3 regions of the Streptomyces sp. S186 genome follow, and region 3 is predicted to be linked to each of the others. Evidence: riboswitches for the same ligand, from Rfam matches in the RefSeq annotation. Region 3 holds a riboswitch; each other region holds the start of a gene.
The links. A riboswitch is a leader RNA that binds a small molecule or an ion and turns the genes downstream of it on or off. The one in region 3 is predicted to bind cobalamin.

Region 1 (9,801 bases), 1.4 Mb from region 3:
GATACCGAGGACCGCGGCAGGGCGCGGCGCGCCTTCCTCGATCATTTCCAGGAACCGGAAGAGCGCGGTGGGGGCGTTGCCGAAGGCGACCACGGCGCCCTCCATGCGATCCCGCCACAGTTCGAGGGCGGCGGCGCTGCGGGTGGTGCCCAGCCGCGCGGCCAGCTCCGGGACGGACGGGTCGCCGAGGGTGCACAGCACCTCGTTGTCGGCGGGCAGCCGCTTCCGGGTCACTCCGCTGGCCACCATGGTGGCGTCGCACAGGATCGGCGCACCGGCGCGCAGCGCGGCGCGGGCACTGGCCACCACCCCCGGGGTGAAGGCGAGGTCGCGGACGAGGTCGACCATGCCGCAGGCGTGGATCATACGGACCGCGACCCGGCTGACGTCGGCGGGCAGGCCCGAGAGGTCCGCCTCGGCGCGGATGGTGGCGAAGGACTGGCGGTAGATCGCCGCCCCGTCCTTTTCGTAGTCGAACGCGGTCACTGGGGCCTCGGGTTGGTGGGTTGAGGGGTGGAAGGAGAAGCAGAGGGGGCAGACGGCGGAGCACCGGGCGGGGGCAATGTTTCACGTGAAACCGGCGCCGGTGAGGCCGTTTCACGTGAAACGGCGGCCAGTTGAGATGTTTCACGTGAAACCGTCGGTGGCGGCGGGGAGTTGGGGCCCACCGCGGTGGTGCGGTAGCCCTCGGGCGTCGCCAGCGCATCGACCCAGGCGCCGTGCGGATGGCCGCAGCGCCGTTCGCAGCCCGACCAGTGGACGGGCAGCCTGGCGGGCACTGCGGAGCCGTCCGCCGGGACGGGCCGGCCCACGGAGAGCGCGGCCGCCGCCTCGCTCCGCACGTCCCTGCGGGACTTGGCGCAGCCGGGCAGGCCCGTGCAGGCGGTGACCCGGCGCCAGGGGGAGTCGGGGTCGGTGACCAGTCCGGCGGCGGCGAGGTCGGTCAGCCGCCGGGCGGCCAGGGCGGCGGGCAGGCCGGGGACGACGATGCCGCGCCAGGGCGTGAGGCGCAGCGTGCCGCAACCGTCGTCGTCGGCGATCCCGGCCAGCAACCGCCATTGGGCCACCGACAGACGGCCGAGCGGCGCGAGGACCACGACGGCGCGGCGGCCGTCGGGTCCGTCGACCGCACCGGGGGCGGTGGCATCGGCGTACGGCACGGCCGGCCGCGGGCCGGCGGCGTCCGCGTACTCCGCGGCGATGCCCGCGGTCCGCAGCGCGCGCTGCACCTCCCGGGCGGTCAGCGGCCGCGCTGCGGGCAGTTCGCGGACCCGCCAGGCGCCGTCGCCGCGCTCCGCGGCGGCGGCCAGGAAGACCTCCGCGGCCGTCAGCGCCGCCCGCGGGACGTCGTCCGCCGCGATCCGCAGCACCGCCCGCTCGTCGCCGACCCGCAGCAGCGCCCCGTACCCGGACGCGGTGTCCGGCGGATACGCGGTGTCCGCCGGGGCCCGCCGGCCGGATTCTGCGAGCAAGGTCACATCGCCGCCCAGGTCCGCCACATCGCCCCGTCCGTCGTCCAGGACGAACAGGAAACGGCCCGAGAGCGCCGTCGCCGGCTCGCTCGCGCACAGCAGTGCGTCCAGGCTCCGGGCCCACAACCGCACGTCGGAGGGGGTGTGCCGGTCCAGTCCGGCCAGCGGTGAGGCCAGCACGTTGCGGATCCGCTCATGGCGGACGGACGGCAGCAGCCCGGCGTCGGCGAGCAGACCGGCGAGCGCCTGCCCGCAGTCGTCGGGCAGGCCGCGGAGTTCGACGTTGCCGCGGGAGGTGAGCGAGAGACGGCCGTCGCCGAGGCGGTCCGCGGCGTCCGCCAGCGCGCTGGCCTGGCGCACCGTCAAGTCCCCGGCGGGCACCCGCACTCGGGCCAGCCGGCCGTCGGCGGCGGAGTGCAGCCGCAGCGCTCCCGGGCAGGCGTCACCGCGGTCCCGTACCGGCGGTCCGGGCCGGTCGGGGCGGGGTGCGGGGGTGGGCGGCATGGCGGCGAGCATACCTACGTCGGTGGCGCCCGGAACCGGGTCGAGGGGATCGGGTGAGACGGCCGCGTAGGCCCGCTCCCGCGGTCCGGCGGCAGCCCTTACTATGCAGGTCGGCGGGTCGGCTGACCCGCCGGACGCCAGCGACGGCGCCAAGGGAGGAAGCCCGGTGAGAATCCGGCGCGGTCCCGCCACTGTGAACCCGGCCACCGCCGGGTGAGCCAGGAACTCCCGCCGTCCATACGACCACCCGGGGCGTGGACACCCCGAGGAAGGGCTGCGCCGTGATTCTGCTGCTGTCGACCTCCGACACCGACCTGCTCAGCGCACGCGCGGCCACCGGCCCCGTGCCGTACCGGCTCGCCAACCCCGCCCGCCTCGACCTCGCCGAACTCCCCGGCCTGCTGGAGGGCGCCGACCTCGTCGTCGTCCGCCTCCTCGGCGGCCTCCGCGCCTGGGAGGACGGCCTGGACGTGCTGCTGGCCGCGGACCAGCACCGCCCGGTCGTCGTGCTCACCGGCGAACAGGCCCCCGACGCCCAGCTCATGGAGGCGTCCACGGTCCCCGTCGGCATCGCCGCCGAGGCACACGCCTACCTCGCGCACGGCGGCCCGGCCAACCTCTCCCAGCTGGCCCGCTTCCTCAGCGACACCGTCCTGCTCACCGGCCACGGCTTCGAGCCGCCCGCGGCCGCGCCGTCCTGGGGCCCGCTGGAGCGCGCCGCGACGGAGGCGGCCGGCCCGACGGTGGCGGTGCTCTACTACCGCGCCCACCACATGAGCGGCAACACCCGCTTCGTCCACGACCTGTGCGACCAGATCGAGCGCGCCGGCGGCCGTCCGCTGCCGCTGTACGTCGCCTCGCTGCGGGCCCCCGAGCCGGAGCTGATCGAGGAGCTGCGCGCGGCCGACGCCCTCGTCACCACCGTGCTCGCCGCGGGCGGCACCAGGCCCGCCGAGGCGTCCGCGGGCGGCGACGACGAGTCCTGGGACGCGGGCGCACTGGCCGCCCTGGACGTGCCGATCCTCCAGGCGCTCTGCCTGACCGGGTCGCGCGCCGCCTGGGAGGAGAACGACGAGGGCCTCTCCCCGCTCGACGCCGCCTCGCAGATCGCCGTGCCGGAGTTCGACGGGCGGCTGATCACCGTGCCGTTCTCCTTCAAGGAGATCGACGAGGACGGCCTCCCGGTCTACGTCGCCGACGCCGAGCGAGCCGCCCGGGTCGCCGGGATCGCCGTCCGGCACGCCCGGCTGCGCCACATCCCGGCTACTGAGAAGCGGCTGGCGCTGGTGCTCTCCGCCTACCCCACCAAGCACTCCCGGATCGGCAACGCGGTCGGCCTGGACACCCCGGCCAGCGCCGTCGAGCTGCTGCGCCGCCTGGCGGCCGAGGGCTACGACTTCGGCGACGAACCGGTGCCCGGCCTCGCGTCCGGCGACGGCGACGAGCTGATCTACGCCCTCATCGAGGCCGGCGGCCACGACCAGGAGTGGCTGACCGAGGAACAGCTGGCCCGCAACCCGGTCCGCATCCCCGCCGCCGACTACCGCCGCTGGTACGCCACGCTGCCGCAGGAGCTGCGGGAGTCCGTCGAGGAGCACTGGGGCCCGCCGCCCGGCGAGATGTTCGTCGACCGCAGCCGGAACCCCGAGGGCGACATCGTGCTGGCCGCCCTGCGCCGCGGCAATCTGCTGATCCTCATCCAGCCGCCGCGGGGCTTCGGCGAGAACCCGATCGCGATCTACCACGACCCCGATCTGCCGCCGTCCCACCACTACTTGGCGGCCTACCGCTGGATCGCCGCGCCCGCCGCCGACGGCGGGTTCGGCGCCGACGCCATGGTCCACCTCGGCAAGCACGGCAACCTGGAGTGGCTGCCCGGCAAGAACGCCGGGCTCTCCGCCGCCTGCGGCCCGGACGCGGCGCTCGGCGACCTCCCGCTCGTCTACCCGTTCCTGGTCAACGACCCGGGCGAGGGCACCCAGGCCAAGCGCCGGGTGCACGCCACCCTCGTCGACCACCTCGTCCCGCCGATGGCCCGCGCCGACTCCTACGGCGACATCGCGCGCCTGGAGCAGCTGCTCGACGAGTACGCCGCGATCTCCTCGATGGACCCGGCCAAGCTGCCCGCCATCCGCGCGCAGATCTGGACCCTCATCCAGGCCGCCAAGCTCGACCACGACCTGGGCCTGGAGGAGCGCCCCGACGACGACGGCTTCGACGACTTCCTGCTGCACGTCGACGGCTGGCTCTGCGAGGTCAAGGACGCGCAGATCCGCGACGGCCTGCACGTGCTGGGCGCCGCCCCGGCCGGCGAGGCCCGGGTCAACCTCGTCCTGGCCATCCTGCGCGCCCGGCAGATCTGGGGCGGCACCGCCGCACTGCCCGGACTCCGGGAGGCGCTCGGCCTGGACGAGTCCGCCGCCACCCGCACCGCCGCCGACGACGCCGAGGCCGTCGCCCGCGGCCTCGTCCAGGCCATGGAGGACGCGGACTGGGACCCCGCCGCCGCGGCCCGGGTCGCCGAGGGCCACCCGGCGGCGGTCGCCGACATCCTCGACTTCGCCGCCCGGGAGGTCGTCCCGCGGCTGGCCGCCACCACCGACGAACTGGACCACGCCCTGCACGCCCTGAACGGCGGCTTCGTCCCGGCCGGCCCGTCCGGCTCGCCGCTGCGCGGCCTGGTCAACGTCCTGCCGACCGGCCGCAACTTCTACTCCGTCGACCCCAAGGCCGTCCCGTCGCGGCTCGCCTGGGAGACCGGGCAGGCGCTCGCCGACTCGCTGCTCGGCCGCTACCGCGACGACAACGGCGACTGGCCGGAGTCGGTGGGCCTGTCCCTGTGGGGCACCAGCGCGATGCGCACCTCCGGCGACGACGTCGCGGAGGCGCTGGCGCTGCTGGGCGTCCGCCCCGTGTGGGACGACGCCTCGCGCCGGGTGACCGGCCTGGAGGCCATCCCGCTCGACGAGCTGGGCCGCCCCCGCATCGATGTCACCCTCCGCATCAGCGGCTTCTTCCGCGACGCGTTCCCGCACGTCATCGGGCTGCTCGACGACGCGGTCCGGCTCGCCGCCGGTCTCGACGAGCTGGCCGAGAGCAACTTCGTCCGGGCCCACGCCCAGGCGGACCTCGCCGCGCACGGCGACGAACGCCGCGCCACCACCCGGATCTTCGGCTCCCGCCCCGGTACGTACGGCGCGGGTCTGCTCCAGCTCATCGACTCCCGCGACTGGCGCACCGACGCCGACCTCGCCGAGGTCTACACCGTCTGGGGCGGCTACGCCTACGGGCGCGGGCTGGAGGGCCGCCCGGCCCGCGAGGAGATGGAGACCGCCTACAAGCGCATCGCGGTGGCCGCCAAGAACACCGACACCCGCGAACACGACATCGCCGACTCCGACGACTACTTCCAGTACCACGGCGGCATGGTCGCCACCGTCAAGGCGCTCAAGGGCAAGGCCCCGGAGGCGTACATCGGCGACTCGACCCGCCCCGAGACCGTTCGCACCAGGACGCTGGTGGAGGAGACGTCCCGGGTCTTCCGGGCCCGTGTGGTCAACCCCCGCTGGATCGAGGCGATGCGCCGCCACGGTTACAAGGGTGCCTTCGAACTCGCCGCGACCGTGGACTACTTGTTCGGCTACGACGCCACGACCGGTGTCGTCGCCGACTGGATGTACGACAAGCTCGCCCAGACCTATGCCCTCGACCCGGAGAACCGCGCGTTCCTCCAGGAGGCCAACCCCTGGGCGCTGCACGGCATCGCCGAACGCCTCCTGGAGGCGGAGTCCCGCGGTATGTGGGAGAAGCCGGACGCCGAGACGCTCGCGGCGCTGCGGGAGGCGTTCCTGGAGACCGAGGGCGAGCTGGAGGGCGAGGACTGAGAGGCGCGAAGAGAGCGCGGCGGAGCGGTGTTTCACGTGAAACACCGCCCCGCTCTCCCCTCCCGCTTCGGGTCCCGTCCACTCAACTCCGCGGCCACTCAAGCCGTTTGGCGAAGTGCAGCCACGCGGCCAGGACCACCAGGACCGCGGTCGCCCCGCCCAGCGTCATCACCGCCGCGGGGGAGGTCCGGTCCACCACCAGCCCGCCGGCCAGCGCGCCGAGCGAGAACGTCGCCTGGAACGACGCGGTGAAGAGCACCGACGTCGCCTCGGGCGCACCGGGCGCCGCCTTGGCGAACCAGGTCTGCGAGGTCACCGGCACCGCCCCGTACGCGACGCCCCAGACCACCAGCAGCGCCAGCGCGCCGACCGGGCCACGGCCCAGGACCGGCAGCAGCAGCGTGGCGAGCGCCAGCAGCCCGGCCGCGAGCCCGAAGACCGTGCGCGGACGCCGCCCCACCACGGCACCGCCGGCGAAGTTCCCCACCACCCCCGCGACGCCGTAGACCAGCAGGAACACCGTCACCGTCCCCGCCGACGCGACATGGGCGGTCCGCTCCAGGAACGGCGTCACATAGGTGTACGCGCCGAAGTGCGCCAGCACGATCAGGAACGTCATCAGCAACGCGAACCGCGTGTGCACCCCGCGCAGTACCTCGCGCAGCGCCGCCGGGCCGGTGGCGCGGACCGCCGGCAGCGGCGGCAGCACCAGCGCGGTCAGTACCAGCACCGCCACCGCCAGCGCGCCGACCGCGGCGCAGGCGAGGCGCCAGCCGGCCAGATCGCCGAGGAAGGTCCCGGCGGGGACCCCGACCACCGAGCCCAGCGGCACCGCGGAGAAGACCACCGCGGTGGCCCGGCCGGCCGACTCCGCCGGCACCAGCCGCGCGGCGAGCCCGGCCCCGATCGACCAGAACCCCCCGATCACCACGCCGACCAGGACCCGCGACAGCAGCACCAGCCAGTAGGCCGGCGCGACCGCGGCCAGGAGGTTCGCCAGCGCCAGCAGGGCGATGAACGCGCAGAGCATCAGCCGCCGGTCGATCCGCGCGGTGGCCGGGATCACCGTCGGTGCGGCGCACGCGGCGAGGAGGCCGGGGAGCGTCATCATCAGCCCCGCGGTGCCGTCGGAGACCCCGAAGTCGTCCCCGATCCGCGTCAGCAGACCGATCGGCAGGATCTCGCTGGTGACGATGGTGAAGATGCCCAGGGTCACGGCGAGCACGGCGAGCCGGCCCTTGAGGGGCGAACGGCCCGCCGGGGCCGGGGGCGTCGCGGGCCCGGAGCCCCGGCGGGCCGTCGAGCGCGGCCGGGATCCGGCGGGGGTGGGCGCGGTGCTGTCGATGGTCGTCATGCCGTCCGTCCTGAGAGGCGACCCGTTGCGGTGCCCTCAGTCCAGCAGCCGCCGCCCCCGCGGTCCGGCGGCTTTCCGACGTGGTGGTTCCCCCCCCGACAGTGCGCTGTCGGGTCCGTGCCCCGGGCGGGCTCAGCCGCCGGCCGTCGCCACGTGGATCGCCCCGTTGCTGGTGGACAGTTCGAGCCGGTAGCGGCCGGCCGGATCGTTGCGGACCCCGATCTTTTTGCCGCCGTTGTCGGTCTGGGCGGAGACCTGGTAGCGGGCGTCCGGCACGGTGACCGTGACCGCTCCGTTGGACGACTTCGCGCGGACGTCCTGCGCCCTGGTCGCGGTGAGCTCGATCTCGCCGTTGGAGGTCTCGGCCTTGATGCCGTCGCCCGCCAGGCCCCGCCCGGTGATCGCGCCGTCGGTGCTGTGGACGTCCACCGCGCCGGACACCCCGTCCAGGTCGATCGCGCCGTTGCTGGTGGTCACCTTCGCCGAGGCGACCTTGGACAGGCTCAGCGCACCGTTGGAGGTCTCGCCGGTCACCGGAACCGTGCCGGGCACGTCCACCGTGTACGTCACCGAGCAGCCGTCGCCGCAGCCGCCGAGGACCAGGGTCCCGCCCTCGACGCGGTGCGTCGGCCCCTGCGGCCGGTCGCCCCGGTAGGTGACCTTGCGGTGCACGCCGACCGTGCTGCCGCCCTTGCCGCCGTGCACCGTCACGCCGCCGTTGGACGTGTCCACCCGCACCGACGTGATCCTCTGCGACACCGTGGCGTCGTCGGAGAAGCTCTCGCCGACCACCAGCCCGCACGCGCCGAGCGCCAGTACCCCGGCCGCGGCCAGCGCCACCACCCCGGTGAAGCGGACGTGCCTGTGCATGAAATCCCCCCGGAATCCGGTCCGTTCACGGCTCCGGGCGGATGCCCGTCGCCCCTGGCCGGGCCCGTGCCACGGCCCGCCGGCCGCCCGCTCCGGGCCCACCGCCCGACCTTAGGCAGCCCGCGGCCCGCCCGGCCATGGGGCTAACCCCCGCATCCCGGCGGGGGCCTGCCTCCGGGTGCGGCCCCCGGGCGCCGGTGCCACGCTGAGAAGGGGGAGTGTTCCGCTGCGGCAGGAGGAGGCTTCCGGTGAGCGGCACGGGTATGCGTGGCAACGCGAAGGTGTGGAACGCCGAGATCAGCATCGTCGAGTCCGGCAGCGAGGTGCGGGCCGAGGCCCGGCTGCGGGGCAAGGAGGGCGGGCAGATCGTCGGTGCGGGAACCGCCCGGTGCAATCCGGCGGACGAGAACGTCCCCGCCATCGGGGACGAGTTGTCGGTGGCGCGGGCGCTGGCGGACCTCAGTCATCAGCTGCTCAGCCGCGCCGCGCACGACATCGAGGTGCACACCGCCCGCCCCGTCGAGCGGCTGCACGCCTGACGGGCCGGCGGCGCGGCACCCGGGCGGACGGCACCGGCCCGCCCGGGCGCACCCGCGTCAGCCGTCCTTCGACGAGAAGTCCGGCCCGAGCGTGAGCGTCACCGCGCCCGGTGCCGCCTGCGCCGACTCCTCCGCCTTGGTGCCGGGCAGCCGCGCGGCGAGCACCTCGGCCTGGGCCTTCAGACCGGGCGGGTAGCTGATGGTGGTCTTGTCCGTGGACGAGCCGTTGGCGGTGGAGAGGACCGTGAAGCCGAGCCCGCGCAGTTTCTGGGCGCCTTCCGCGGCGAGGCCGGGAGTGCCGGCGCCGTTGAGTACCCGCACTCGGACCGAGTGCGCGGTCACCGGGTTCTTCTCCGCCTCCGCGAACTTCTTCTTCTCCGCGGCGCCGACCTCCCGGTCGTGGGCGAGAGCGCCGAACAGCTCGCTCGCCTGCGGGTACTGCCAGATCACGTTGGCCTTGTCGGTGGGGACGTCGGCCTCGCGCGGATAGGTCGGGACGGTGAGGAAGGTGAGGCGGTCCGAGGGGATGTCCTTGACCGTGGAGGCGAGGTCGTACAGCGGCTTGATCCCGGCCAGGTCCTGGTCGGTGGTGAGGGACTTGGTGGCCGAGTCCAGGAAGTTGTAGAGGTCGGTCGGGCTGGTCAGCTTGGACTGGGCCTTGGCCGCGAGCGCCTTCATGAACTCCTGCTGGCGGCCGATCCGGCCGAGGTCGGAGCCGTCGCCGACGCTGTAGCGGGTGCGGACGTAGCCGAGCGCCTTCTCGTCGGTGACGTTCTGGCAGCCGGCGTCCATGTCGAGGTGGGCCTTCTTGTCGTGGATGGCGTGCTTGGGGCAGACCTCGATGCCGCCCAGCGCGTTGACCATGCCCTTGAAGCCCTGGAAGTCGACCGAGACGAAGTGGTCGATGCGCAGCCCGGTGTTCTTCTCGATGGTCTTGATGCTGCACGCGGCCGCCTTGCGGACGTCGCCGCTGAGCCCGCCGATGGAGAACGCCTCGTTGATCTTGAAGTGGTGCGGGGACGACGTTCCGCCGTCGCCCTTGTCGCAGGACGGGATCCGTACCCAGGAGTCGCGCGGGAAGGACACCGCGGTGGCCCACTTGTGGTCGGCGGAGACGTGCAGCACCATCAGCGTGTCCGACTGCATGGTGGTCAGGCCGCTGCCGTACTTCCCGCCGG
Region 2 (9,801 bases), 4.5 Mb from region 3:
TACCACCTCAGCCGCCTCCGGGACCTGCTGGACGCCCCGACCCGCTGCGCCCTGGTCGCCCGCGCCTACGTCCTGGGCATCCTCGCTCCTCAGGCATGGCCGCCCCGCGCGGCGACACCGTAGATTCGGAGGCGCGACGGCCCGGCGGCGCTCCCCGCTCACCGCGCCGGCGCACCATGTGCCGTATCCCGTGGCGGGACACCACCCCACGCCCGCAGCAGCAGGAGGAACGACCGCGTGACCAGCCGCCTCACCCTCATCTCGCCGGCGATCAGCGCATCGCTGCGGCAGGCCCGCTTCGACGACGGCTCGTCGCTCGACGACGGCGGGGCGGCCCGGGCCCGCGCGGCGGCCGGTTCCCTGCCGACCGCCGCGCGGGTCCGCGTCTCCCCCAGCGTGCGCTGCCGGGAGACGGCCTCGGCACTCGGCCTCGACGCCTCGGCGGCCCAGGAACGGTCCGAACCATCCGAACTGTCCGGCCTGAACGTGGGCCGCTGGACGGGCCGCACCCTCGACGAGGTGGGCGCCGCCGAGCCGGACGCGGTCGCCCGGTGGCTGGCCGATCCCGGCGCGGCACCGCACGGCGGCGAGTCGGTACGGGACCTGTGCGAGCGGGTCACGCGGTGGCTGGACGACTGTGGTGGGACCGACGGACGGACGCTCGCCGTGGTCGAACCGGAGGTCGTACGGGCCGCGGTGCTGCACGTGCTGGGCGCGCCGGAGACGGCGTTCTGGCGGCTCGACGTGCCTCCGCTCGCGGCCACCGAGCTCACCGGACGGTCCGGGCGCTGGAACCTGCGGCTGGGACGTGCCCTCGCAGCCGAGGCGGAGCCGGCGACCGAGGCATAGGGATGCCCGGCCGCACGGTCCGCATGCCCTCGCGGTGCCTAGGGACTCAGTGCGCGGCGGATACGCCCGGCGCCGTCGCCTCCGACACCGGCTCAGGGTTCAGCTGCCGTTCGGCCAACTCCCCGAAGAGCAGGCCGAATCCGCTCCACAGGACGGTCTGGATGGCCAGTGCCGAGAGCCGGAACCGCCACAGCAGCGTGGCCGGGAAGTCCTTCGGCACCTCGTTGACGACCGGCAGCACCGCATACGCCAACCCGACCACGACGACGAACGCGGCCACCGCCACCACCGTCGCCCACCAGGTGCCCAACCCGGGCGCGAGGCGCTTGCCCAGCATCGTGGCGCCGATCGCCAGCAGGACGCCGAGCAGCATCATCAGGAAGTACAGCGTGGTGCGCTTGCCGATGGTGTCCGGTTCCCCGACCGAGGGCGGGTTGGCCGGGTACTTCAGGAACGGGACCACGTAGCCGGCCAGCAGCGCGCAGCCCGACAGCAGCAGCGCGGTCGCCCGCGGACCGAACCGCCCCACCCGGCCCAGGGCGAAGCAGTAGGCGAGGGCGGCGATGCCGCCGAAGGCGATTCCGTAGACCAGGACGCCGGTGGCCAGGCCGGCGGTGGACTGCAGCGAGCGGGAGACGACCTCCATCTCGTGTTCGTGGGAGTGGGCCGCCTCGAAACCGATGGCGCCGTTGACGTTCGGTTCGCCGAGGAAGTAGGCGACGACGAGGGCGAGCCCGCCGGCGGCCAGGCCGGCGAGCATGCCTCGTACGAGCAGGTTTCGGACCGTTGCGGAGTTCATGATGTGCGGCGTCCCCGTGTGTGTCAGTGGCAGGGGAAACCGAGCAGGTGGCGGGCGTCGTGCACCCACTCGTGCACGTCGGTGCCCTGGAACACGGAGGTGGCGCCCTGCTCGGCGCCGACGAAGTACAGCAGGACCAGCATCAGGATGCCGAAGAACACCGCCCACGGGGCGATCGCCTTCAGCGGCAGCGTGACGGGGGCGGCGGAGGTGGTGACGGACGGCCGGGCGATGGTCTGCGCCATGGCAGAGCCTCCTTCTGGGAGTTCGCGTCCCATTTCGGTGGTGCACAAGACGACGGCCGCGGGTCTGACTCACGCGACGCCCGAGGCGTCCCGCACACAGTGGCGCGACCGTGCCGGAGTCCCACCGGCTTCCGCTTCTCCGTCGTCGATATCGAAGAGAAACTACCGCGCGGCGGATGGCCCGCCAAGGCCGGACGGGCCACTTGTCCACGAAGGCGCTTGTCGACGAAGGCGCACGCCTCCGGCTGCCGTTCCGGGCGCCCGCCGCCACAACCCACATCCGTGACATCCGTCATACCGGCGCACGCCGGAAACTATCGTGCCTAGTAGTGACCACCGCGGCGACAAATGAGAATTTGTCCGGCTTGATCTGGCGATGAGGTGCGCCCGGGGCCTCGGCGGTCGGCCCGCCGCTCCGCTTCGGTCGTTCACCAGCGGAGTCCACGCCCCTGACGTCGTGCCAGACGCATACGAAGCCGCGCGGAGCGAGGCAGCACGATCACCCGCACACCGCAAGAGGCAAAGGATCAACTGTCCCGTTTAGTAGTAGTGCCCATTGCTCGCCCTGCCGGCACTTCCCAGAATGTCGGCCATCGGCGCAACGAGCGAGTGAGGTCAGGCATGAAGAAGCACCGTAGGAAGAGCAACCACCGGCGGCTGACGCTTGCCGCCCTCGCCGTAGCCGCCCTGGGTGTCCCCTCCGTCGCCATGGCGGCTTCCGCCGCCCCCGCCTCCGTCGACACGGCCCGTGTGGTGGAGCTGGTCAACAAGGAGCGCAGCAAGGCCGGCTGCGCCCCGCTGACCGTCAATGCAAAACTGGCAAAAGCCGCCCAAGACCACAGCAAGGACATGGCAGACCACCGCAATATGTCACATACCGGATCCGACGGCTCCGACCCGGGCGCCCGGATCAAGGGCGCCGGCTACAACTGGAACAGCTACGGCGAGAACGTCGCCTACGGATACGCCACCCCGGAGAGCGTGCTGGCCGGCTGGATGTCGAGCCCCGGACACAAGCGCAACATCCTCGACTGCTCGTTCAAGGAGACCGGCATCGGCCTCGCCCAGCCCGGCGACTACTGGACGCAGGATTTCGCCACCGCTCAATAACCCCACGGGAGAACCGCCCAATAACCCCATGGGAGAGGAGAGCCCCATGGGAGAGGGGGGAGGGACGCCCTACCGTCCGCCGTTGACGACGGCTCGCTCCACCGCGCCGTCCTGAAGGTGCCACCGCTGGAGGATCTTCGCGTAGGCGCCGGTCCGGATGAGTCGGTCGAGTGCCTCGCGCACGGCGTCGCGCAGTGCCGTACCGGTCTTGGCGACGGCGATGCCGTAGGGGACGGAATCGATCTGTCCGCCGACGAGTTGGAAGGCGCCGCCGCCCGTGTGGGTCGCCGCGGTGTAGGCCGCGACCGGGAAGTCGTCGAGGCAGGCGAGGGAACGGCGCTGGGCGACATCGTCGTAGACCTCGGCCGTCGAGTCGAATTTCCGGAGCGTCGGCTGCGCGGGGAGCCGCCGGCTCAGTTCGTCGAGGTAGTTCTCGGCCGCGGAGCCGCGCTGAACCGCAACCGGCTTGCCCGACACGTCCTCCAGTTTGCCGAGGTGGTCCGGATTGCCCTTGCGCACGACGAGCGACAGCCCCGCCTGGAAGTAGTCGATCAGGTCGACCCCTCCCCCGGTCTTCGCCCCGCTCGCCTGCCCGCCCTGGCGGTCCTTGGTGTCGACCATCGCCGAGATGACCAGGTCGAACCGGCCCTGGCCGAGGCCGGCGAGCAGGGAGTCGAAGGTCGCGTTCCGGAACGTGCAGCGGACGCCCAGCTCACGGCCGAGGGCGTCGGCCAGATCGACGTCGAGGCCGGCGGGCTTGCCGTCGCTGAGGAACTCCATCGGCGCATAGGCGATATCGGAGCCGACGGTGATGATGCCCTTGTCCGCGATCGCCTGCGGCAACCGGCCGGACGGTTTCGCGCCCCCGCCGGGCTTGCCCGCCGCACCCCCGCCACCCGTGCCCGCCTTCCCGCCCTCCGGCCACAGCGTCCAGGCCAGCGCCCCGCCACCGGCCGCGACACCGGCGAGGGACAGCGCCGCAAGCACACGGCGACGGCTCGGGCCCGAGGGCGCGGGCGGGCCGTACGTCCCAGGCAGCGGACCGGGGCGCGTGGGGACCTGCGGTGGGGCGGTGGGCGACGGGGACTTCGGGGGATCGGCCATCGTGCGGGTCGGCAGCGCGCCGAGGTCGAAGGCGGCGCCGGCGGGCTCTGCGGCCGACGGGCCCGCGGGGGAGGTGTCGTGGGATCTGTCGTGGGATCTGGGGTCGCCGAGCTGTGCGGACAGGCGGTGCAGCTGCCCGGCGAGGGGGTCCGGCAGCCAGTCGTCGTACGGGCCCGGTGCGCCGACCCGCGCGACGAGCTCGGGGAGGGCCGGTCGCCGCGCCGGGTCCTTCGCCAGGCACGATGCCGCCAACCCACCAAGTTTCACCGGGAGTTGACCGAACTGCGGCTGTTCGTGCACGGTGCGGTACATCAGCACCTGCGGCTCGGCGTTGCCGTACGGGCCGTCGCCGGTCGCCGCGTAGACGATCACGCCACCGAGCGCGAAGACATCCGCGGCGCCCGTGATGTCGGGTCCGCTCATCACGAGCTGTTCGGGGGCCATGAACCCCGGGGTGCCGAGGGCGGTGCCGGTCGCCGTCAGCGCGGTGTCCGCCGCGGAGTGCGCGATGCCGAAGTCGATGACGCGGGGGCCGGTGGCGGTGAGCAGGATGTTGGACGGCTTGAGATCGCGGTGCACCAGGCCGTGCGCATGCACCGCCGACAGCGCCTGGAGCAGGCCGGCCGTCAGCAGCCACACGGTGCGCTCGGCCAACGGTCCCACGTCGTGCACCGCGGAACTCAAGGGGACGCCCGGCACGTACTCGGTCGCCATCCACGGCACGTCGTCCTGCGGCGCGGCATCGACCACCGGCGCCACGAACGGTCCCCCGACCCGCCCGGCCGCGGCCACCTCACGGGCGAAGCGCTTGCGGAAGCCGGGGTCGTCGGCGAGTTCGGAGCGTGCGGTCTTCACCGCCACGGTCCGCCCGTCCCCCGCGCGGCCGAGATAGACCCGGCCCATTCCGCCGCCGCCGAGCAGCCCAATGATCCGGAACGGCCCGATCTGTCGCGGATCGCCCTTCGCCAGCGGTCGCACCCGTACCCCCACCCGTGCCGGCAATTACGGGGGAACAGTATCCCGCACCCGTCCGCCCGGCTGAGCGTCGGACGGGGCCACCGCGGCAGCACCGGGCGCCCTGCAAGCCGCCACGGCGTGAAAGTCGCGTGAAAGTCCCTTGTGCCGGCCCGCCGGCCCGTAGTGCGCTGCCCCTCATGAGGAGCATGCGGAGCATGAGAAAGCGGAGTATTCGGGCGGCGGCCGCACTGGTTGCCGTCCTGGTCACGGGCTCGCTGTGCGCGGCCGCGCCGGATTCATCCGCAGACGCGACCGGGGCCGGCGCCGGCACTGGAGGTCCACCACCGGCGGGCCGTACACCCACAAGTCCGTTGTCGACGCGTGCGGAGTCGACTCGCCTGGGCGTCGATCTCGACACCGTGACGATTCCGCAACTCCAGGCACGTATGGCGGACGGAGCGCTGACCTCCCAGGCACTGACCGCCGCCTATCTGCGGCGGATCCAGGCCGTCGATCCGAAGGTCCATGCGGTGCTGCGCACCGACCCGGCGGCGCTGCGCCAGGCAGCCGCCAGCGACGCCAGACACCGGCACGGTGCGACCCGCGGCCCACTCGACGGCATCCCCGTCCTGCTCAAGGACAACGTGGACACCCGCGATATGCCCACCAGTGCCGGGTCGCTGGCACTGGCCGGCCGCCCGCCACACCGCGACGCGGCGCTGGTGGTCCGACTGCGGGAGGCGGGCGCGGTGATCCTCGGCAAGACCAATCTGTCCGAATGGGCGAACTTCCGCTCCACAAAGCCGACTTCGGGATGGTCGGCGGTGGGCGGGCAAACCCACAACCCGTACGTGCTGGACCGCAATCCCTGCGGCTCGTCCGCCGGTTCGGCCGCCGCGCTGGCCGCGTCGTTGGCGCAGGTGGCGATCGGCACCGAGACGGACGGTTCCATCGTGTGTGCGGCCGGGATGAACGGGGTGGTGGGCCACAAACCCAGTCTGGGACTGGTCAGTCAGGCCGGGGTGGTCCCGATCTCGGCGCAACAGGACACCGCGGGCCCCATGGCCCGCAATGTGACCGATGCCGCGCTCACCCTGGCGACGCTCCGTGATGACGACGCCACGCGCCCGGGCACGCCCGCCAGCCATCCGGACACACCGACCCGCTCCAGCGGACTACGTGACACAAGCGAACCGCGTGACACAAGCGGACTGCGTGGCAAACGGATCGGCCTGTGGCGGCTGCCCGAACTGGGGCCGGAGGTGGACGCGTTGGTTGCCCGCACCGCGGAGCGGCTACGGAGCGCGGGAGCCACCGTCGTCGAGGTGACGCCCCCGTACCAGAAGCGCATCGCGGAACTGGAAATCCCCACGCTGCTCAGCGAGTTCCACCGGGACATCGATGGCTATCTCACCACCCGCGGCGGACCGCGGAACCTCGCCGGGCTGATCGCGTTCAACCGCACCCACCCGGCAGAACGGAGCTGCTTCGCCGGACAGGAGCTCTTCGAGCAGGCCCTCGCCGCGCCGCCCACCACCGATCCGAAGTACCGTGCGGCACGTGCGGAGTTGACGAACCTGGCCCGCCGTTCACTCGACGAGACCATGGCCACCCATCGACTGGACGCCATCGCCGCACCCACCAACCCCCCTGCCTGGACGACCGACTGCGCACGGGGCGACAACGACATCATCCCGTCCTCGACCCCCGCGGCCGTAGCCGGCTACCCGTCACTGTCGGTACCCGCCGGGTTCGTACACGAGCTGCCCGTGGGCCTGCTCCTGATGGCCGGCAACCGCCAGGACGCCGCACTCCTGTCCCTGGGCGCCGCGGTGGAGCACCGCCTGCACGCCTGGCAGGCACCGCGCTACCTCCCAACGGCGGGCCGCGACGCCTTCCGACGCGACGCCTTGCACTGAACCGGCCGCCACGGACACCGCCGGCGCGCCGCACGGCAGGCGCGCCTCAGTCCGCCCATTCCTCGGCGAGGACGGACCAGACCTCGGTGTCATGCCGGACTCCCCGGTACGGGAACTGCCTGCGCAACACTCCGTCGCGCCGCATGCCGAGCCGGCGGGCCGCCTCGATACTGCGCTTGTTGGCCGGGGTGGTCCGCCATTCCACGCGACTCATCCCGCGCTCGCGGAAGGCCCAGTCGATCAGTGCCCGGCTCGCCCGGTGCACCAGTCCGCGCCCCTCCCCCGCCGATTCCAGCCAGCATCCGATCTCACAGACACCCAGGGCCGCATCGAACTGCGTGAACATCACGCCGCCGACCAGCACGCCCTCCAGCCAGATGCCGTAGATCCGCGGCCCGTCCTTTGCCTGGCCGTCCGCATAACCCTGGAGGACCTGGATCGCGGACTCCAGGTCAGTGGTACGGGTCGCCCACGGAATCCAGGGGTCCACCGTGGGCCGGGCGCGGTCCATGTGGTCGAGGAACTCCTGTGCCTGCCAGGGCTCCAAGGGCCGCAGCTCGGCACGGTCATCAAGCGGCAAGGCGAACACGGGGCCTCCGTCGGTCACTGGGAAAGCGGTCCGCCGACCGTGAGTCCCACCTCGGCGAATGTACTATGCCAACCGTATGGGAAAGAGTTCCCGAGAGGCCCGCAGGAAAGCCGACCATGCCGAAACAGGTGGACCACCGCGAACGTCGCGAGACCATCGCCCGTGCGCTGTGGCGCGTAGTGGAGCAGCGCGGCGTCGGGCACCTCTCGCTGCGCGAGGTCGCACGCGAAGCAGGCATGTCCCACGGGCAGCTTCAGCACTACTTCACCACCCGCGAGGCGATGCTGACGTTCGCGATGGACTTCGCCGCCGAACAGGCCACCCGACGCGTCGAGCACGGCCTGGCGGAACTCGGCGACCCACCGCACCCGCGTGACGTACTCCGCATCATGCTCACGGAGATGCTTCCGCTGCACGCCGACGCCCGCGCGACCAGCCGGATGAGCGCCGCCTTCGTCCTGGAGGCACTGCACGACGAGCACATCCACGCACGGGCGCGCGACGGTCTCGCCCAAGGGCGCGCCGCCGTCGAGCAGTTGATCCGCCAGGCCATCGCCGACGGATACCTCCACCCCGACCGCGATCCGGTGATCGAGACCAATCTGCTGCTCGCCCTCACCGGTTTCACCCCCCTCCTCGAACTCCGGGTGATCGAGCCACAGGACACGCTCACCGCCATCGATCACTACCTGGACAGACTGTTCCCCGACAAGAAAGCCACTCCGGGCACGGCCTGAGGAATCTCCTGCTTGACTGGCCGTCATGACCTCATCCCCCTTCGAGACGACCAGGCCCGACCAGATCGCCTACCTCGACCGCCTCGCCGCGAGCGAGGTCGCCCGCGCCTACAAGCAGCGCATGCTCGACCTGCTCGATGTCCGCGCCGGCCAGACCGTGCTCGACCTCGGCTGCGGACCCGGGACCGACCTCGACACGCTGGCCGAAGCGGCCACCACCACGGGTTCGGTGATCGGTGTCGACCGCGATCCGGCCATGGTCGACGCGGCTCGGGCGCGCACCGCCGACAACCCCGTGGTGGACGTCCGCCTGGGCGACCTCCACGACCTGGCGCTGCCCGACCGGGCCGCCGACCGGGCGCGCACCGACCGGGTGTTGCAGCATGTCGACGATCCCCTTCAGGCGCTCGGCGAGGTCCGACGGGTTCTGCGGCCGGGCGGGCGACTGGTCATGGGCGAGCCGGACTGGGAGACGCTGACCATCGACCACCCGGACCGCGAGCTGACACGCGCCTACACCCGCCACCTCGCCGACGAGGTGGTACGCAATGCGGCCATCGGCAGGCAACTCGCCCGCCTGGCGACCCAGTGCGGTTTCGCGGTGCCAACAGTCGTTCCCGTCACCTCGGTCTTCCGGGACGCTCGCGCCGCCGACCGGATCCTCGGACTGGAACGCACCACCCGGCGCGCCGTCGCCGCCGGATACTTCGACGAGGAGCAGGCCGACCGCTGGTTGGCGCACCTCGCCCACGGCCCCTTCCTCGCCACGGTGACGTGCTACCTCGTCGTGGCCGAGGCATAGCATCCCGAGCCCGCATCCCGTCCGGATACGCGAGCGCTACGCACGCATGCTCTCCGGGCGCCAGGCAACAGTCTCGCCGACGGGGCTGCCGCGTCGCGGACTCACTCGTCTAGAAGTGCCTGGCGCCCTCCATGATGGCCTGGCGGATGCGGTGATAGGTGCCGCAGCGGCAGACGTTGCGGATCTCGTCGAGGTCGGCCTCGGTGATCTCCCTTCCGGCGGCGCGGGCCTGCTTCACCTTGGCGACCGCGGCCATGATCTGGCCGGGCTGGCAGTAGCCGCACTGGGCGACGTCGTACGCCAGCCACGCCTCCTGCATGGGGTGCAGGTCCTTGCCGACGGTGGCCGGCAGCCCCTCGATGGTGGTGACCTCGTCGTCCGGCCGGACGTCCTTGACCGGAACCGAACAGGGGTTGAACGCCCTGCCGTTGAGGTGACTGGTGCATGCCTGGCAGACACCGAGGCCGCAGCCGTACTTCGGCCCGGTGACGCCCAGGACGTCGCGCAGCACCCACAGCAGCCGTACGTCGTCCTCGATGTCCACCGTGACGGACTTGCCGTTGAGGATGAAGGTGTGTTCGGGCACGGTCGCTCCTTGCGCTGCTGATGGCCCTGGCGTTCCTGGTGTGCGCTGCCGGCGGACCGGCTTCAGTGGGCACGGTCCAGGCCGTCGGTCGGCGATTGCGGGAT
Region 3 (9,801 bases):
GGTAGGCGGCCCAGACCTGCGGCGGGAGCGAGGTGCCCAGCCCGGTGTCGGGGCCGCCGATGCCGTTCAGGGGCAGCAGCTGCGGGGCGCCCGGCTTGTTGCGGAAGAGGGTGATCGCGGTGGTGGGTTCGGCGCCGTCCCCGCCGTCGGGAGTCCGCGCGGCGCGCACGCCGGAGCCGGCCCCGGTGCCCGGCCCGGGACGCCAGTCGAAGGCGCCGGGCCGCGGCGGGGTGCCGACGAACCACGCCGACTTCATCCGGTCCCCGGCCTCGGTGACCGCGGCCGCGACCGGCTGCCGCACCGGCTTGCCGTCCGGCCCGCCCAGGGCCCGCCAGCCCAGCCCCGACAGGGTGTTGGTCATCTCCTGCGCCACCGACGGCGCCACCACCCGCCGGGGCTCGGGACGCTCGAATCCCGGCACGCTCGCGCCCTGGTAGGTCATCCTGGCGACCGCGTACGGCTCGGCGTGCAGCCCGCCGTCGGCGAAGGTGGCGTACGCGCTGGCCAGCCGGACGGCGCTGGGCGCAGAGGTACCCAGCGGGAAGGTCTGCTCCAGCTGCGCCAGGCTCTCCTTGCGCAGTCCGAGGCCGAGCGCCAGGTCCCGTATCCGCGCCAGCCCGAACTGCTTCCCGGCCCGGACGAACGGCACGTTCGTGCCCTGCAGCAGGGCGCCGCGCAGCTCCTCGGCCCGGCCGGGGGCGTCCACCGGGCGCGGCTGGTCGCCGTACTGCTCGGCCTCCTGCTGGAGGGCGGCGGCCAGCACGAACGGCTTGAAGGCGGAGCCGGCCGGGACCGCCGTGGTGTCCGCGTTGTTGCTGAAGTGCCGGGTGGCGTCCGCGCCGCCGTAGAGCGCCACGATCGCGCCGTCGCCGGGGCGCACCGAGGCCGCGCCGAATTCCGCGTAGGTGTCCGCGGCGCGGTTCTTCGGGTCGAGGTTCTTCTCGCGGACGTCGTCGACCGCCTTTTCCAGGCGGCGGGTGCGCTGTTTGTCGAAGGTGGTGTGGATACGGTAGCCGCCGCGGGCCAGGTCCTTGTCGGTCAGCCCGGTGGCGCTTTTCACGAACTTGTTGGCGATGTCGACGAGATAGCCGATCTGGCCGGCCTGGCTGGTGGGCTTGGCCACCGGGCGCGGCTCGGGGAATTCCCGGTACTGCGCCCGTTCCTCCTTGCTCATCGCGCCGGTGGCGACCAGCCGGTCGAGTATCCACTTCCAGCGGGCCTCCGCCCGCTCGTGGTTGGCCTTGCCCAGCCCCGGGTCGTACTGCTCGGCGCCCTTCAACAGCGCGGCCAGCAGCGCCCCCTGACTGGGATTCAGGTCCTTGGCGTCGATGCCGTAATAGGCGTGCGCGGCCGCCTGGATACCGTTCGAACCACGCCCGAACCAGCTGGTGTTGAGATAGCCGCGCAGGATCTCCGCCTTCGACTTCAGGTTGTTGACCTTCAGCGCGATGATGAATTCCTTCACCTTGCGGGTGGCGGTCTGGTCCGGCGAGAGATACGTGTTCTTCACGTATTGCTGGGTGATGGTCGAACCGCCCTGGGTGTCCCCGCCGGAGATCATGTTCACCGCGGCCCGGGCGATTCCCGTGAGCGAGACCCCGTGGTCCTCGTAGAAGGTGGCGTTCTCCGCCGCTATCACCGCGTTCTGGACGGGTTTCGGCACCTTGTCGAGGGAGATGTTCTGCCGGTTGACGGCGCCGACGCTCACCATCTGGCTGCCGTCCGCCCAGTAGTAGACGGTGGCCTCGCGGGCGGCCTGGGCGTTCTCGTTGGGGATGTCGACCTTCGCGTAGACGAACGCGAACAGCCCCGCCAGACAGGCGAGGCCGAACGCGAACGTGCCCAGCCACAGGCGCCACGACGGCAGCCAGCGGCGCACCCCCTTGCGGCCCAGGCGGGGATAGTCGATGTACCGGCGGCTCTTCTTCGTGCCCGTTTTCCTGCCCTCCATGTCTGCGTAGATGTGGTGGGCAGGCTTCCGGTTGCCGCTCCGGCCGCCCGCTAATCGAACGCTCACATTCGGCGGGCGGCCGGAACGACAGGCCCGGCGGCCGGGATCAGAAAGGGATCAGAACGGATCAGAAGTCGTCGTCGAACGAGACCGAGCCCTCGACGGCGACCTGGTAGGCCGAGGCGCGCCGCTCGAAGAAGTTGGTCAGCTCCTGGACGTTCTGCAGCTCCATGAAGGAGAACGGGTTCTCCGAGCCGTAGACGGGCGGGAAGCCCAGGCGGCGCAGCCGCTGGTCGGCGACGCACTGGAGGTACTCGCGCATCGACGCGGTGTTCATGCCGGGCAGGCCGTCACCGCACAGGTCGCGGGCGAACTGCAGCTCCGCCTCCACGGCCTCCTTGAGCATGTCGGTGACCTGCTGCTGGAGCGCGTCGTCGAAGAGGTCGGGCTCCTCCTCACGGACGGTGTCCACCACGGAGAAGGCGAACTCCATGTGCATCGACTCGTCGCGGAACACCCAGTTGGTGCCGGTGGCCAGGCCGTGCAGCAGGCCGCGCGACCGGAACCAGTAGACGTAGGCGAAGGCGCCGTAGAAGAAGAGGCCCTCGATGCACGCCGCGAAGCAGATGAGGTTGAGCAGGAAGCGGCGGCGGTCGGCCTTGGACTCCAGGCGGTCCAGACTGTCCACCGAGTCCATCCACTTGAAGCAGAACTCGGCCTTCTCCCGGATGGACGGGATGTTCTCCACGGCCGCGAAGGCGGCGGCCCGGTCGTCCGGGTCGGGAAGGTAGGTGTCCAGCAGCGTCAGATAGAACTGGACGTGCACCGCCTCCTCGAAGAGCTGCCGGCTCAGGTAGAGCCGCGCCTCGGGGGAGTTGATGTGCTTGTACAGCGTCAGCACCAGGTTGTTGGCGACGATCGAGTCGCCGGTGGCGAAGAACGCCACCAGGCGGCCGATGAGGTGCTGCTCACCGGGGGAGAGCTTGGCGAGGTCGGCCACGTCGGAGTGGAGGTCGACCTCCTCCACGGTCCAGGTGTTCTTGATCGCGTCGCGGTAGCGGTCGTAGAAGTCCGGGTACCGCATGGGACGCAGGGTCAGCTCGAAGCCCGGGTCGAGGAGGTTCTTCTTGCCGTCGGTGGTGGCGGTGTGCGCGGCCGCGGCGTTCGTTTCAGGCGACGGGTGGGACATTACTGGCATGCCTCGCAGGACTCGGGGTTTTCCAGGGAGCAGGCGACCGCCTCGGGATCGGTCACCGGAAGCTGCGCGGGGACGGACGCGGCGCGCGCCGACTGTGCGATCCGGGTCGCCGGCCGCGAGCGCAGGTAGTAGGTGGTCTTGATGCCGCGCTTCCAGGCGTAGGCGTACATCGAGCTGAGCTTGCCGATGGTCGGCGACGCCATGAAGAGATTGAGCGACTGGCTCTGGTCCAGGAACGGCGTGCGGTCCGCGGCCATGTCGATCAGGGCGCGCTGCGGGATCTCCCAGGCGGTGCGGTAGCGGTGCCGTACGTCCTCGGGGATCCAGGTCAGCTCCTGGACGGAGCCGTTGGCCTCGCGGAGCGCGTCCCGGGTCCGCGCGTCCCACAGGCCCAGCTCCTTCAGCTCCTCGATCAGGTACGTGTTGACCTGGAGGAACTCGCCGGACAGCGTCTCGCGCTTGAAGAGGTTGGAGACCTGCGGCTCGATGCACTCGTAGACGCCGGCGATGGAGGCGATAGTGGCGGTCGGCGCGATGGCCAGCAGAAGGGAGTTGCGCATACCGGTCGTGGCGATCCGGGTGCGCAGCGCCGCCCAGCGGTCCGCCCACCGCGGTTCGGCGTTCGGGTAGTGGTCCGGGTGCAGCACACCGCGCGCCGTGCGGGTCGCGGACCAGTTCTCGTGCGGGCCGTGCCGCTCGGCGAGGTCGGCGGACGCCTCGTAGGCGGCGAGCATGATCCGCTCGGAGATGCGGGTCGACAGCTCCCGGGCCTCGGCCGAGTCGAACGGCAGCCGCAGCCGGAAGAACACGTCCTGCAGGCCCATCAGGCCCAGACCGACCGGCCGCCAACGGGAGTTGGAGGCGGCGGCCTGCTCGGTCGGGTAGAAGTTGATGTCCACGACCCGGTCGAGGAAGGTCACGGCGGTGCGGACGGTGGCGTCCAGCTTCTCCCAGTCCATCTCGCCGTCGGCACCGAGGTGCGCGGCGAGGTTGACCGACCCCAGGTTGCAGACCGCGGTCTCCCCGTCGTCGGTGACCTCCAGGATCTCCGTGCACAGGTTGGAGGAGTGCACGACCCGGCCGGGCTCGGCGGTCTGGTTGGCGGTGCGGTTGGCGGCGTCCTTGAACGTCATCCAGCCGTTGCCGGTCTGCGCGAGGGTGCGCATCATCCGGGAGTACAGCACCCGGGCCGGCACCTGCTTGAGAGCCTTGCCCGCGGCCTCCGCGGCCCGGTAGGCGGCGTCGAACTCCGCGCCCCACAGGTCGACCAGCTCGGGCACGTCCGCGGGGGAGAACAGCGACCAGTCCGCGTCCGCCTCCACCCGGCGCATGAACTCGTCCGGGATCCAGTGCGCGATGTTGAGGTTGTGGGTCCGGCGGGCCTCCTCGCCGGTGTTGTCCCGCAGCTCCAGGAACTCCTCGATGTCGGCGTGCCAGGTCTCCAGGTAGACACAGGCCGCGCCCTTGCGGCGGCCGCCCTGGTTGACCGCCGCCACCGACGCGTCCAGGGTGCGCAGGAACGGCACGATGCCGTTGGAGTGCCCGTTGGTGCCGCGGATCAGCGAACCGCGGGCGCGGATCCGGGAGTACGACAGCCCGATGCCGCCGGCGTGCTTGGAGAGCCGCGCCACCTGGTGGTAGCGGTCGTAGATCGAGTCCAGCTCGTCCAGCGGCGAGTCCAGCAGATAGCAGGAGGACATCTGCGGGTGGCGGGTGCCGGAGTTGAAGAGCGTGGGGGAGGACGGCAGGTAGGAGAGCGTGCTGGTCAGCCGGTACAGCTCGGCGACGTCCGCGAGCGCCCGCGCGGAGTCGTCCTCGGCCAGGCCGCAGGCCACCCGCAGCAGGAAGTGCTGGGGCGTCTCGATCACCTTGCGGGTGGTGGGGTGGCGCAGCAGATAGCGCGAGTGCAGGGTGCGCAGCCCGAAGTACCCGAACCGGTCGTCGGCGCCGGCTGCCAGGGCCTGCTCCACCAGCGCGTCCAGCCCCGCGGCGTGCGTGCCGGCGAACTCGGCGGTGCGGTCCGCGATCAGACCCTCCTGGTGGCCGACCGCGATCGAGGCGGAGAAGGAGGTGGCGCCCTGCCCGGCGGCCTCCTCGGCGATGGCGAGGGTGAGCAGGCGGGCCGCGAGCCGGGAGTACTGCGGCTCGTCGCCGATCAGCCCGGCCGCGGCCTCGATGGCCAGCGACCGCAGTTCGGCCTCGTCGGACCCGGGGTGCCGGCCGCGCAGCGCGGCGGCGGCCACCTTGCCGGGGTCGGTCGCGGTCAGGTCCGCGGTCAGCTCGGTCAGCGTGCGCAGCAGGGCGACGCCCGGGCCGTCCTCGTTCGCGGGAGGCGTGGCCACCACGGGCTGCACGACCTCGGCGTCTGACGCGGGCTCCGTTGGCGCGATGGTCACCTGATGCTCTCCCTCACTCGGCGGGGGCCGGGAGGGGCGGTGGCGCGACGGGAGCCGTGCGGGCAAGGGGGCACCCCGCGGCGAGCCGGGGGTGCGCGGGCCGGCCGCGCGGCGTCCAGTCGGCCCACCCCTCGGGGCCCGGACGTATCGACGCCGCACCGATGGCGGTGCGGACGTACCGTCGGCAGGTCCTCGGACTCGGGAGCGGGCCGCCGGGCTCGTGGGGACGGCCCGTGGATCACGCTCACACACCGTTGCGGGACAGTTCCGGATTCGCACCGGATTCCCCTGCGGCGACAGCGAGGACGAGCATACATCTTGTGCTGCTCCCCGCGCGCACCCCCACATCTTGTGTCGCCGCCTCATATCATTCCCGCAGGTATGCGCAGCGCGAAGGGCCGCCGCGCCCCGCTGGGGGAGTGCGGCGGCCCTAGGGCGCTTCTGACGGATCTCCGCGGCGTCGCGGCGCCTGGCACGCACTCTCGCGGCGTTGCCGAAATGTCTCCATAGCTCCGCTATGAAGCCATCCCGGCGCCTTGCGAGAGCACGCACCAGGCGCCGCTCCTTCCTCCACCGAGATCCGTCAGAAGCGCCCTAGTCCGCGGGTGATGGAGCGTCAGTGCCCCGCCGGTGCCCCCGTCGTGGCCGGTGACAGGTCGGCGGTGACGCCCTGGTCGCCGAGGTCGGCGGTGTAGTCGTCGGGGGAGGTCTCGTCGGTGCCCTCGGGGGCCTTGAGGGCCTTCAGGACGAGCGTCAGGACGACCGTCACCACGACGTTCAGGACGAACGCGGTGAGGCCGATATAGCCGATCTGCCCGATGCCGGGGATCTCCGCGCTGGAGCCGCCGAAGTGCTGCTGGGTCGGGCCGGCCACCCCGTATGCCGCGAGGGTGCCGTAGACCATGCCGACGGCCCAGCCGGCCAGCAGCGCCCAGCGGTGGAACCAGCGGGTGAACAGGCCGCCGACCAGCGCCGGCATGGTCTGCAGGATCCAGATCCCGCCCAGCAGCTGGAAGTTGATGGCGACGGTCTTGTCCATGGTGAGGACGAAGACCAGCGCACCGACCTTGACCAGGAGGGAGACCAGCTTGGCGACCTTGTGCTCCTGCTCGGGCGTGGCGCCCGGCTTGAGGAGGTCCTTGTAGACGTTCCGGGTGAAGAGGTTGGCGGCGGCGATCGACATGATCGCGGCCGGCACCAGCGCGCCGATGCCGATCGCGGCGAACGCCACCCCCGCGAACCAGCTGGGGAACATGTCCGCGAAGAGCTGCGGGATCGCCAGCTGGGCGTTGCCCCGGGTGTCCGTCCCGGCCTTGAGCGCCATGAAGCCGAGCAGCGCGAGGAGGCCCAGCATCAGGGAATAGAGCGGGAGGATGGTGGTGTTGCGGCGGATGACGTTGCGGCTGCGCGAGGAGAGCGTCGCGGTGATCGAGTGCGGGTACATGAACAGCGCCAGCGCCGAGCCGAGCGCCAGTGTGGCGTACGCCCACTGGGCGTTGGGGCCGCTGGTCAGTTCGCCGCGCGGTTTGCCGGCGATCGGCCCGGGCTGGGCGAGCGCCTTGCCGGCCGCGTGGAAGATCTCGCCGAAGCCGCCCAGCTTGATCGGGATGTAGATGATCGCCACCGCGATGACGAGGTAGATCAGCCCGTCCTTGACGAACGCGATCAGCGCGGGCGCCCGCAGCCCCGAGGAGTAGGTGTACGCGGCCAGCACCGCGAACGCGATCAGCAGCGGCAGGTCCTTGACGAACCAGTTGGCGTGCTCGCCGCCGCCGACGCCCATCACGTCCAGGACGGCCTGGATGCCGACGAGTTGGAGCGCGATGTACGGCATCGTGGCGAGCAGCCCGGTGAGCGCCACCGCCAGCGACAGGCCCTTCGAGCCGAAGCGGCCGCGGACGAAGTCGGAGGTGGTGACGTACCCGTGCCGGTGCGAGACCGACCACAGCCGGGGCAGGAAGGTGAAGATCAGCGGGTAGACCAGGATGGTGTACGGGACGGCGAAGAAGCCGGACGCGCCCGCGGTGTAGATCGCCGCCGGCACCGCCACGAACGTGTACGCGGTGTAGAGGTCGCCGCCGAGCAGGAACCACGTGATCCAGGTGCCGAAGCTGCGCCCGCCCAGGCCCCATTCGTCGAGGTTGGCGGAGTGCTCGGCGCGGCGCCAGCGCGCGGCCAGGAAGCCCATGACCGTGACGGCGAGGAAGAAGAAGACGAAGACGGCGAGGGCCACGCCGTTCACGCCCCGGGAGGCGGCGGCGAGGGTCGTGACGGGGGTCGTCATCGGGCCGCACCGCCCTTGCGGGCGCGCTGCTCACGCTGGACGAGCTTGTAGGCCAGGGTCGTCAGCGCCGTCGAGATCAGCACCCACGCCATCTGGTACCAGTAGAAGAACGGGATCCCGATCAGCGTCGGCTCGATCCGGGCGTAGGAACTCACCCACAGCATCGCGACGAACGGGGCGAGCAGGCACAATCCGGCCACCAACCGTGTCGGGGTGACGACCGGTCTGCGGTCCGGTGATGCGGCGTTCTCAGCCATGACCGTGGCTCCCGTCCCTGGTGAACTCGGTGAATTCCGGTGGGTGATCGGCTGGAAATCTAAGCCAGGGTCGTGGCGCGCGTCACTAGCTGTCCGCATATCGGTACGACACCGTTGCCGTGGGGGAGTTGGGCCGGCCCGGTGCCCGGACGGGACGGGTGCGAGGGTGCGGGCGGCTCAGTCCGCCGGCCGCTGCAGGCGGGCGACGAACTTGTAGCGGTCGCCGCGGTAGACCGAGCGCACCCACTCCACCGGCCGGCCCTGGGCGTCCAGGGAGTGCCGGGAGAGCATCAGCATCGGCAGTCCGACATCGGTGCCCAGCAGCCCGGCCTCGCGCGGGGTGGCCAGCGAGGTCTCGATGGTCTCCTCGGCCTCCGCCGGCCGCACGTCGTAGACCTCGGCCAACGCGGTGTACAGGGAGGTGTACTTGACGAGGTTGCGGCGGAGCGCGGGGAACCGCCGGGCCGACAGATGGGTGGTCTCGATCGCCATCGGCTCGCCGCTGGCCAGCCGCAGCCGCTCGATGCGCAGCACCCGGCCGCCGGCGGCGATGTCCAGCAGCCCGGCCAGCCGGTCGTCGGCGGTGACATAGCCGATGTCCAGCAGCTGGGAGGTCGGCTCCAGGCCCTGGGCCCGCATGTCCTCGGTGTAGGAGGTCAGTTGCAGCGCCTGGGAGACCTTGGGCTTGGCGACGAAGGTGCCCTTGCCCTGGATGCGCTCCAGGCGGCCCTCGACGACCAGTTCCTGAAGAGCCTGGCGGACCGTGGTGCGGGAGGTGTCGAACTCCGCGGCGAGGGTGCGCTCGGGCGGCACCGGGGTGCCCGGCGGCAGGGTCTCGGTGATCTCCAGCAAATGGCGCTTGAGCCGGTAGTACTTGGGCACCCGGGCGGTCCGCGCGCCGCCGCCGCCGTTCTCGGCGCTGTCCGCCTCGGTGTCCATGACCCGCCTCTCCGATGCCTGTCGTGCTGCCGTCACCGGCTCCTCCGTACGTAGCGGCTCACATCGTGGCACGGACGGGATGCCCATGCGCCGGCGCGGGTCCCGGCCCGTCAGATGTCGGTCCGGTAACGGACCTGACAGCGACTCTTATACACCCTTGACACCCCTAAAGGTCTAGGCCAAGCTGCGAGAACTGGTCTAAACCATTAAAGCCAAACCCGTCCTCGAGGGGGAGAGCGCGATGAAGCGTGGGCTCATAGCGGCGACCGCGGTCGCGGGAATGCTGGTGAGTGTCGCTGCCTGTGGGTCGAGCAGCGGAAATGCGGGTGCCGACGGTTTCAAGGGAAAGAAGCTGACCGTCTGGGTGATGTCCGGATCCAATCCGGAACAATGGACCAAGCAGGTCTCCGAGCAATTCGAGAAGAAGACCGGCGCCACCGTTGAATTCAAGGTCCAGCAGTGGAACGGCATTCAGCAGAAACTGAGCACCGCGCTCTCCGAGGACACCCCGCCGGACGTCGTCGAGATCGGCAACACCCAGACCGCCGCCTACGCCAAGGCCGGCGCCCTGGTGGACCTCGGCGACCTGAAGAAGGAGATCGGCGCCGACTGGAACGACGCCTTCAACAAGGCCGCGACGGTGGACGGAAAGCAGTACGCGCTGCCGTGGTTCGCCGGCAACCGCGTGGTGATGTACAACAAGAAGATCTGGGCGAAGGCCGGCCTCACCAAGCCCCCCGCCACCCGCGCCGAACTCTTCCACGACTTCGAGACCA

Region 1: linked by a shared signal. The riboswitch ahead of cobN (cobaltochelatase subunit CobN) and the one ahead of ACRAS8_RS11970 (ribonucleoside-diphosphate reductase subunit alpha) in region 3 are both predicted to bind cobalamin.
Region 2: linked by a shared signal. The riboswitch ahead of ACRAS8_RS31865 (CbtB domain-containing protein) and the one ahead of ACRAS8_RS11970 (ribonucleoside-diphosphate reductase subunit alpha) in region 3 are both predicted to bind cobalamin.

What each region holds. Positions count from the first base shown of each region.
Region 1 covers NZ_CP193932.1:4,331,852-4,341,652, forward strand. Annotated here, with positions in the region: gene ACRAS8_RS18580 (precorrin-8X methylmutase) at 1-486, opposite strand, end outside; gene cobG (precorrin-3B synthase) at 483-1,988, opposite strand; cobalamin riboswitch at 2,074-2,223, shown strand; gene cobN (cobaltochelatase subunit CobN) at 2,258-5,860, shown strand; gene ACRAS8_RS18595 (MFS transporter) at 5,943-7,214, opposite strand; gene ACRAS8_RS18600 (DUF4097 family beta strand repeat-containing protein) at 7,347-8,084, opposite strand; gene ACRAS8_RS18605 (DUF1876 domain-containing protein) at 8,348-8,623, shown strand; gene ACRAS8_RS18610 (LCP family protein) at 8,681-9,801, opposite strand, start outside.
Region 2 covers NZ_CP193932.1:7,359,532-7,369,332, reverse strand. Annotated here, with positions in the region: gene ACRAS8_RS31880 (PAS domain-containing protein) at 1-123, shown strand, start outside; gene ACRAS8_RS31875 (histidine phosphatase family protein) at 238-849, shown strand; gene ACRAS8_RS31870 (CbtA family protein) at 896-1,648, opposite strand; gene ACRAS8_RS31865 (CbtB domain-containing protein) at 1,672-1,893, opposite strand; cobalamin riboswitch at 1,932-2,074, opposite strand; gene ACRAS8_RS31860 (CAP domain-containing protein) at 2,515-3,003, shown strand; gene ACRAS8_RS31855 (protein kinase domain-containing protein) at 3,073-5,085, opposite strand; gene ACRAS8_RS31850 (amidase) at 5,280-6,983, shown strand; gene ACRAS8_RS31845 (GNAT family N-acetyltransferase) at 7,030-7,572, opposite strand; gene ACRAS8_RS31840 (TetR/AcrR family transcriptional regulator) at 7,689-8,309, shown strand; gene ACRAS8_RS31835 (methyltransferase domain-containing protein) at 8,335-9,111, shown strand; gene ACRAS8_RS31830 ((2Fe-2S)-binding protein) at 9,221-9,697, opposite strand; gene ACRAS8_RS31825 (molybdopterin cofactor-binding domain-containing protein) at 9,760-9,801, opposite strand, start outside.
Region 3 covers NZ_CP193932.1:2,895,501-2,905,301, reverse strand. Annotated here, with positions in the region: gene ACRAS8_RS11980 (transglycosylase domain-containing protein) at 1-1,951, opposite strand, end outside; gene ACRAS8_RS11975 (ribonucleotide-diphosphate reductase subunit beta) at 2,079-3,140, opposite strand; gene ACRAS8_RS11970 (ribonucleoside-diphosphate reductase subunit alpha) at 3,140-5,545, opposite strand; cobalamin riboswitch at 5,731-5,862, opposite strand; gene mctP (monocarboxylate uptake permease MctP) at 6,162-7,829, opposite strand; gene ACRAS8_RS11960 (DUF3311 domain-containing protein) at 7,826-8,086, opposite strand; gene ACRAS8_RS11955 (GntR family transcriptional regulator) at 8,264-9,025, opposite strand; gene ACRAS8_RS11950 (extracellular solute-binding protein) at 9,267-9,801, shown strand, end outside.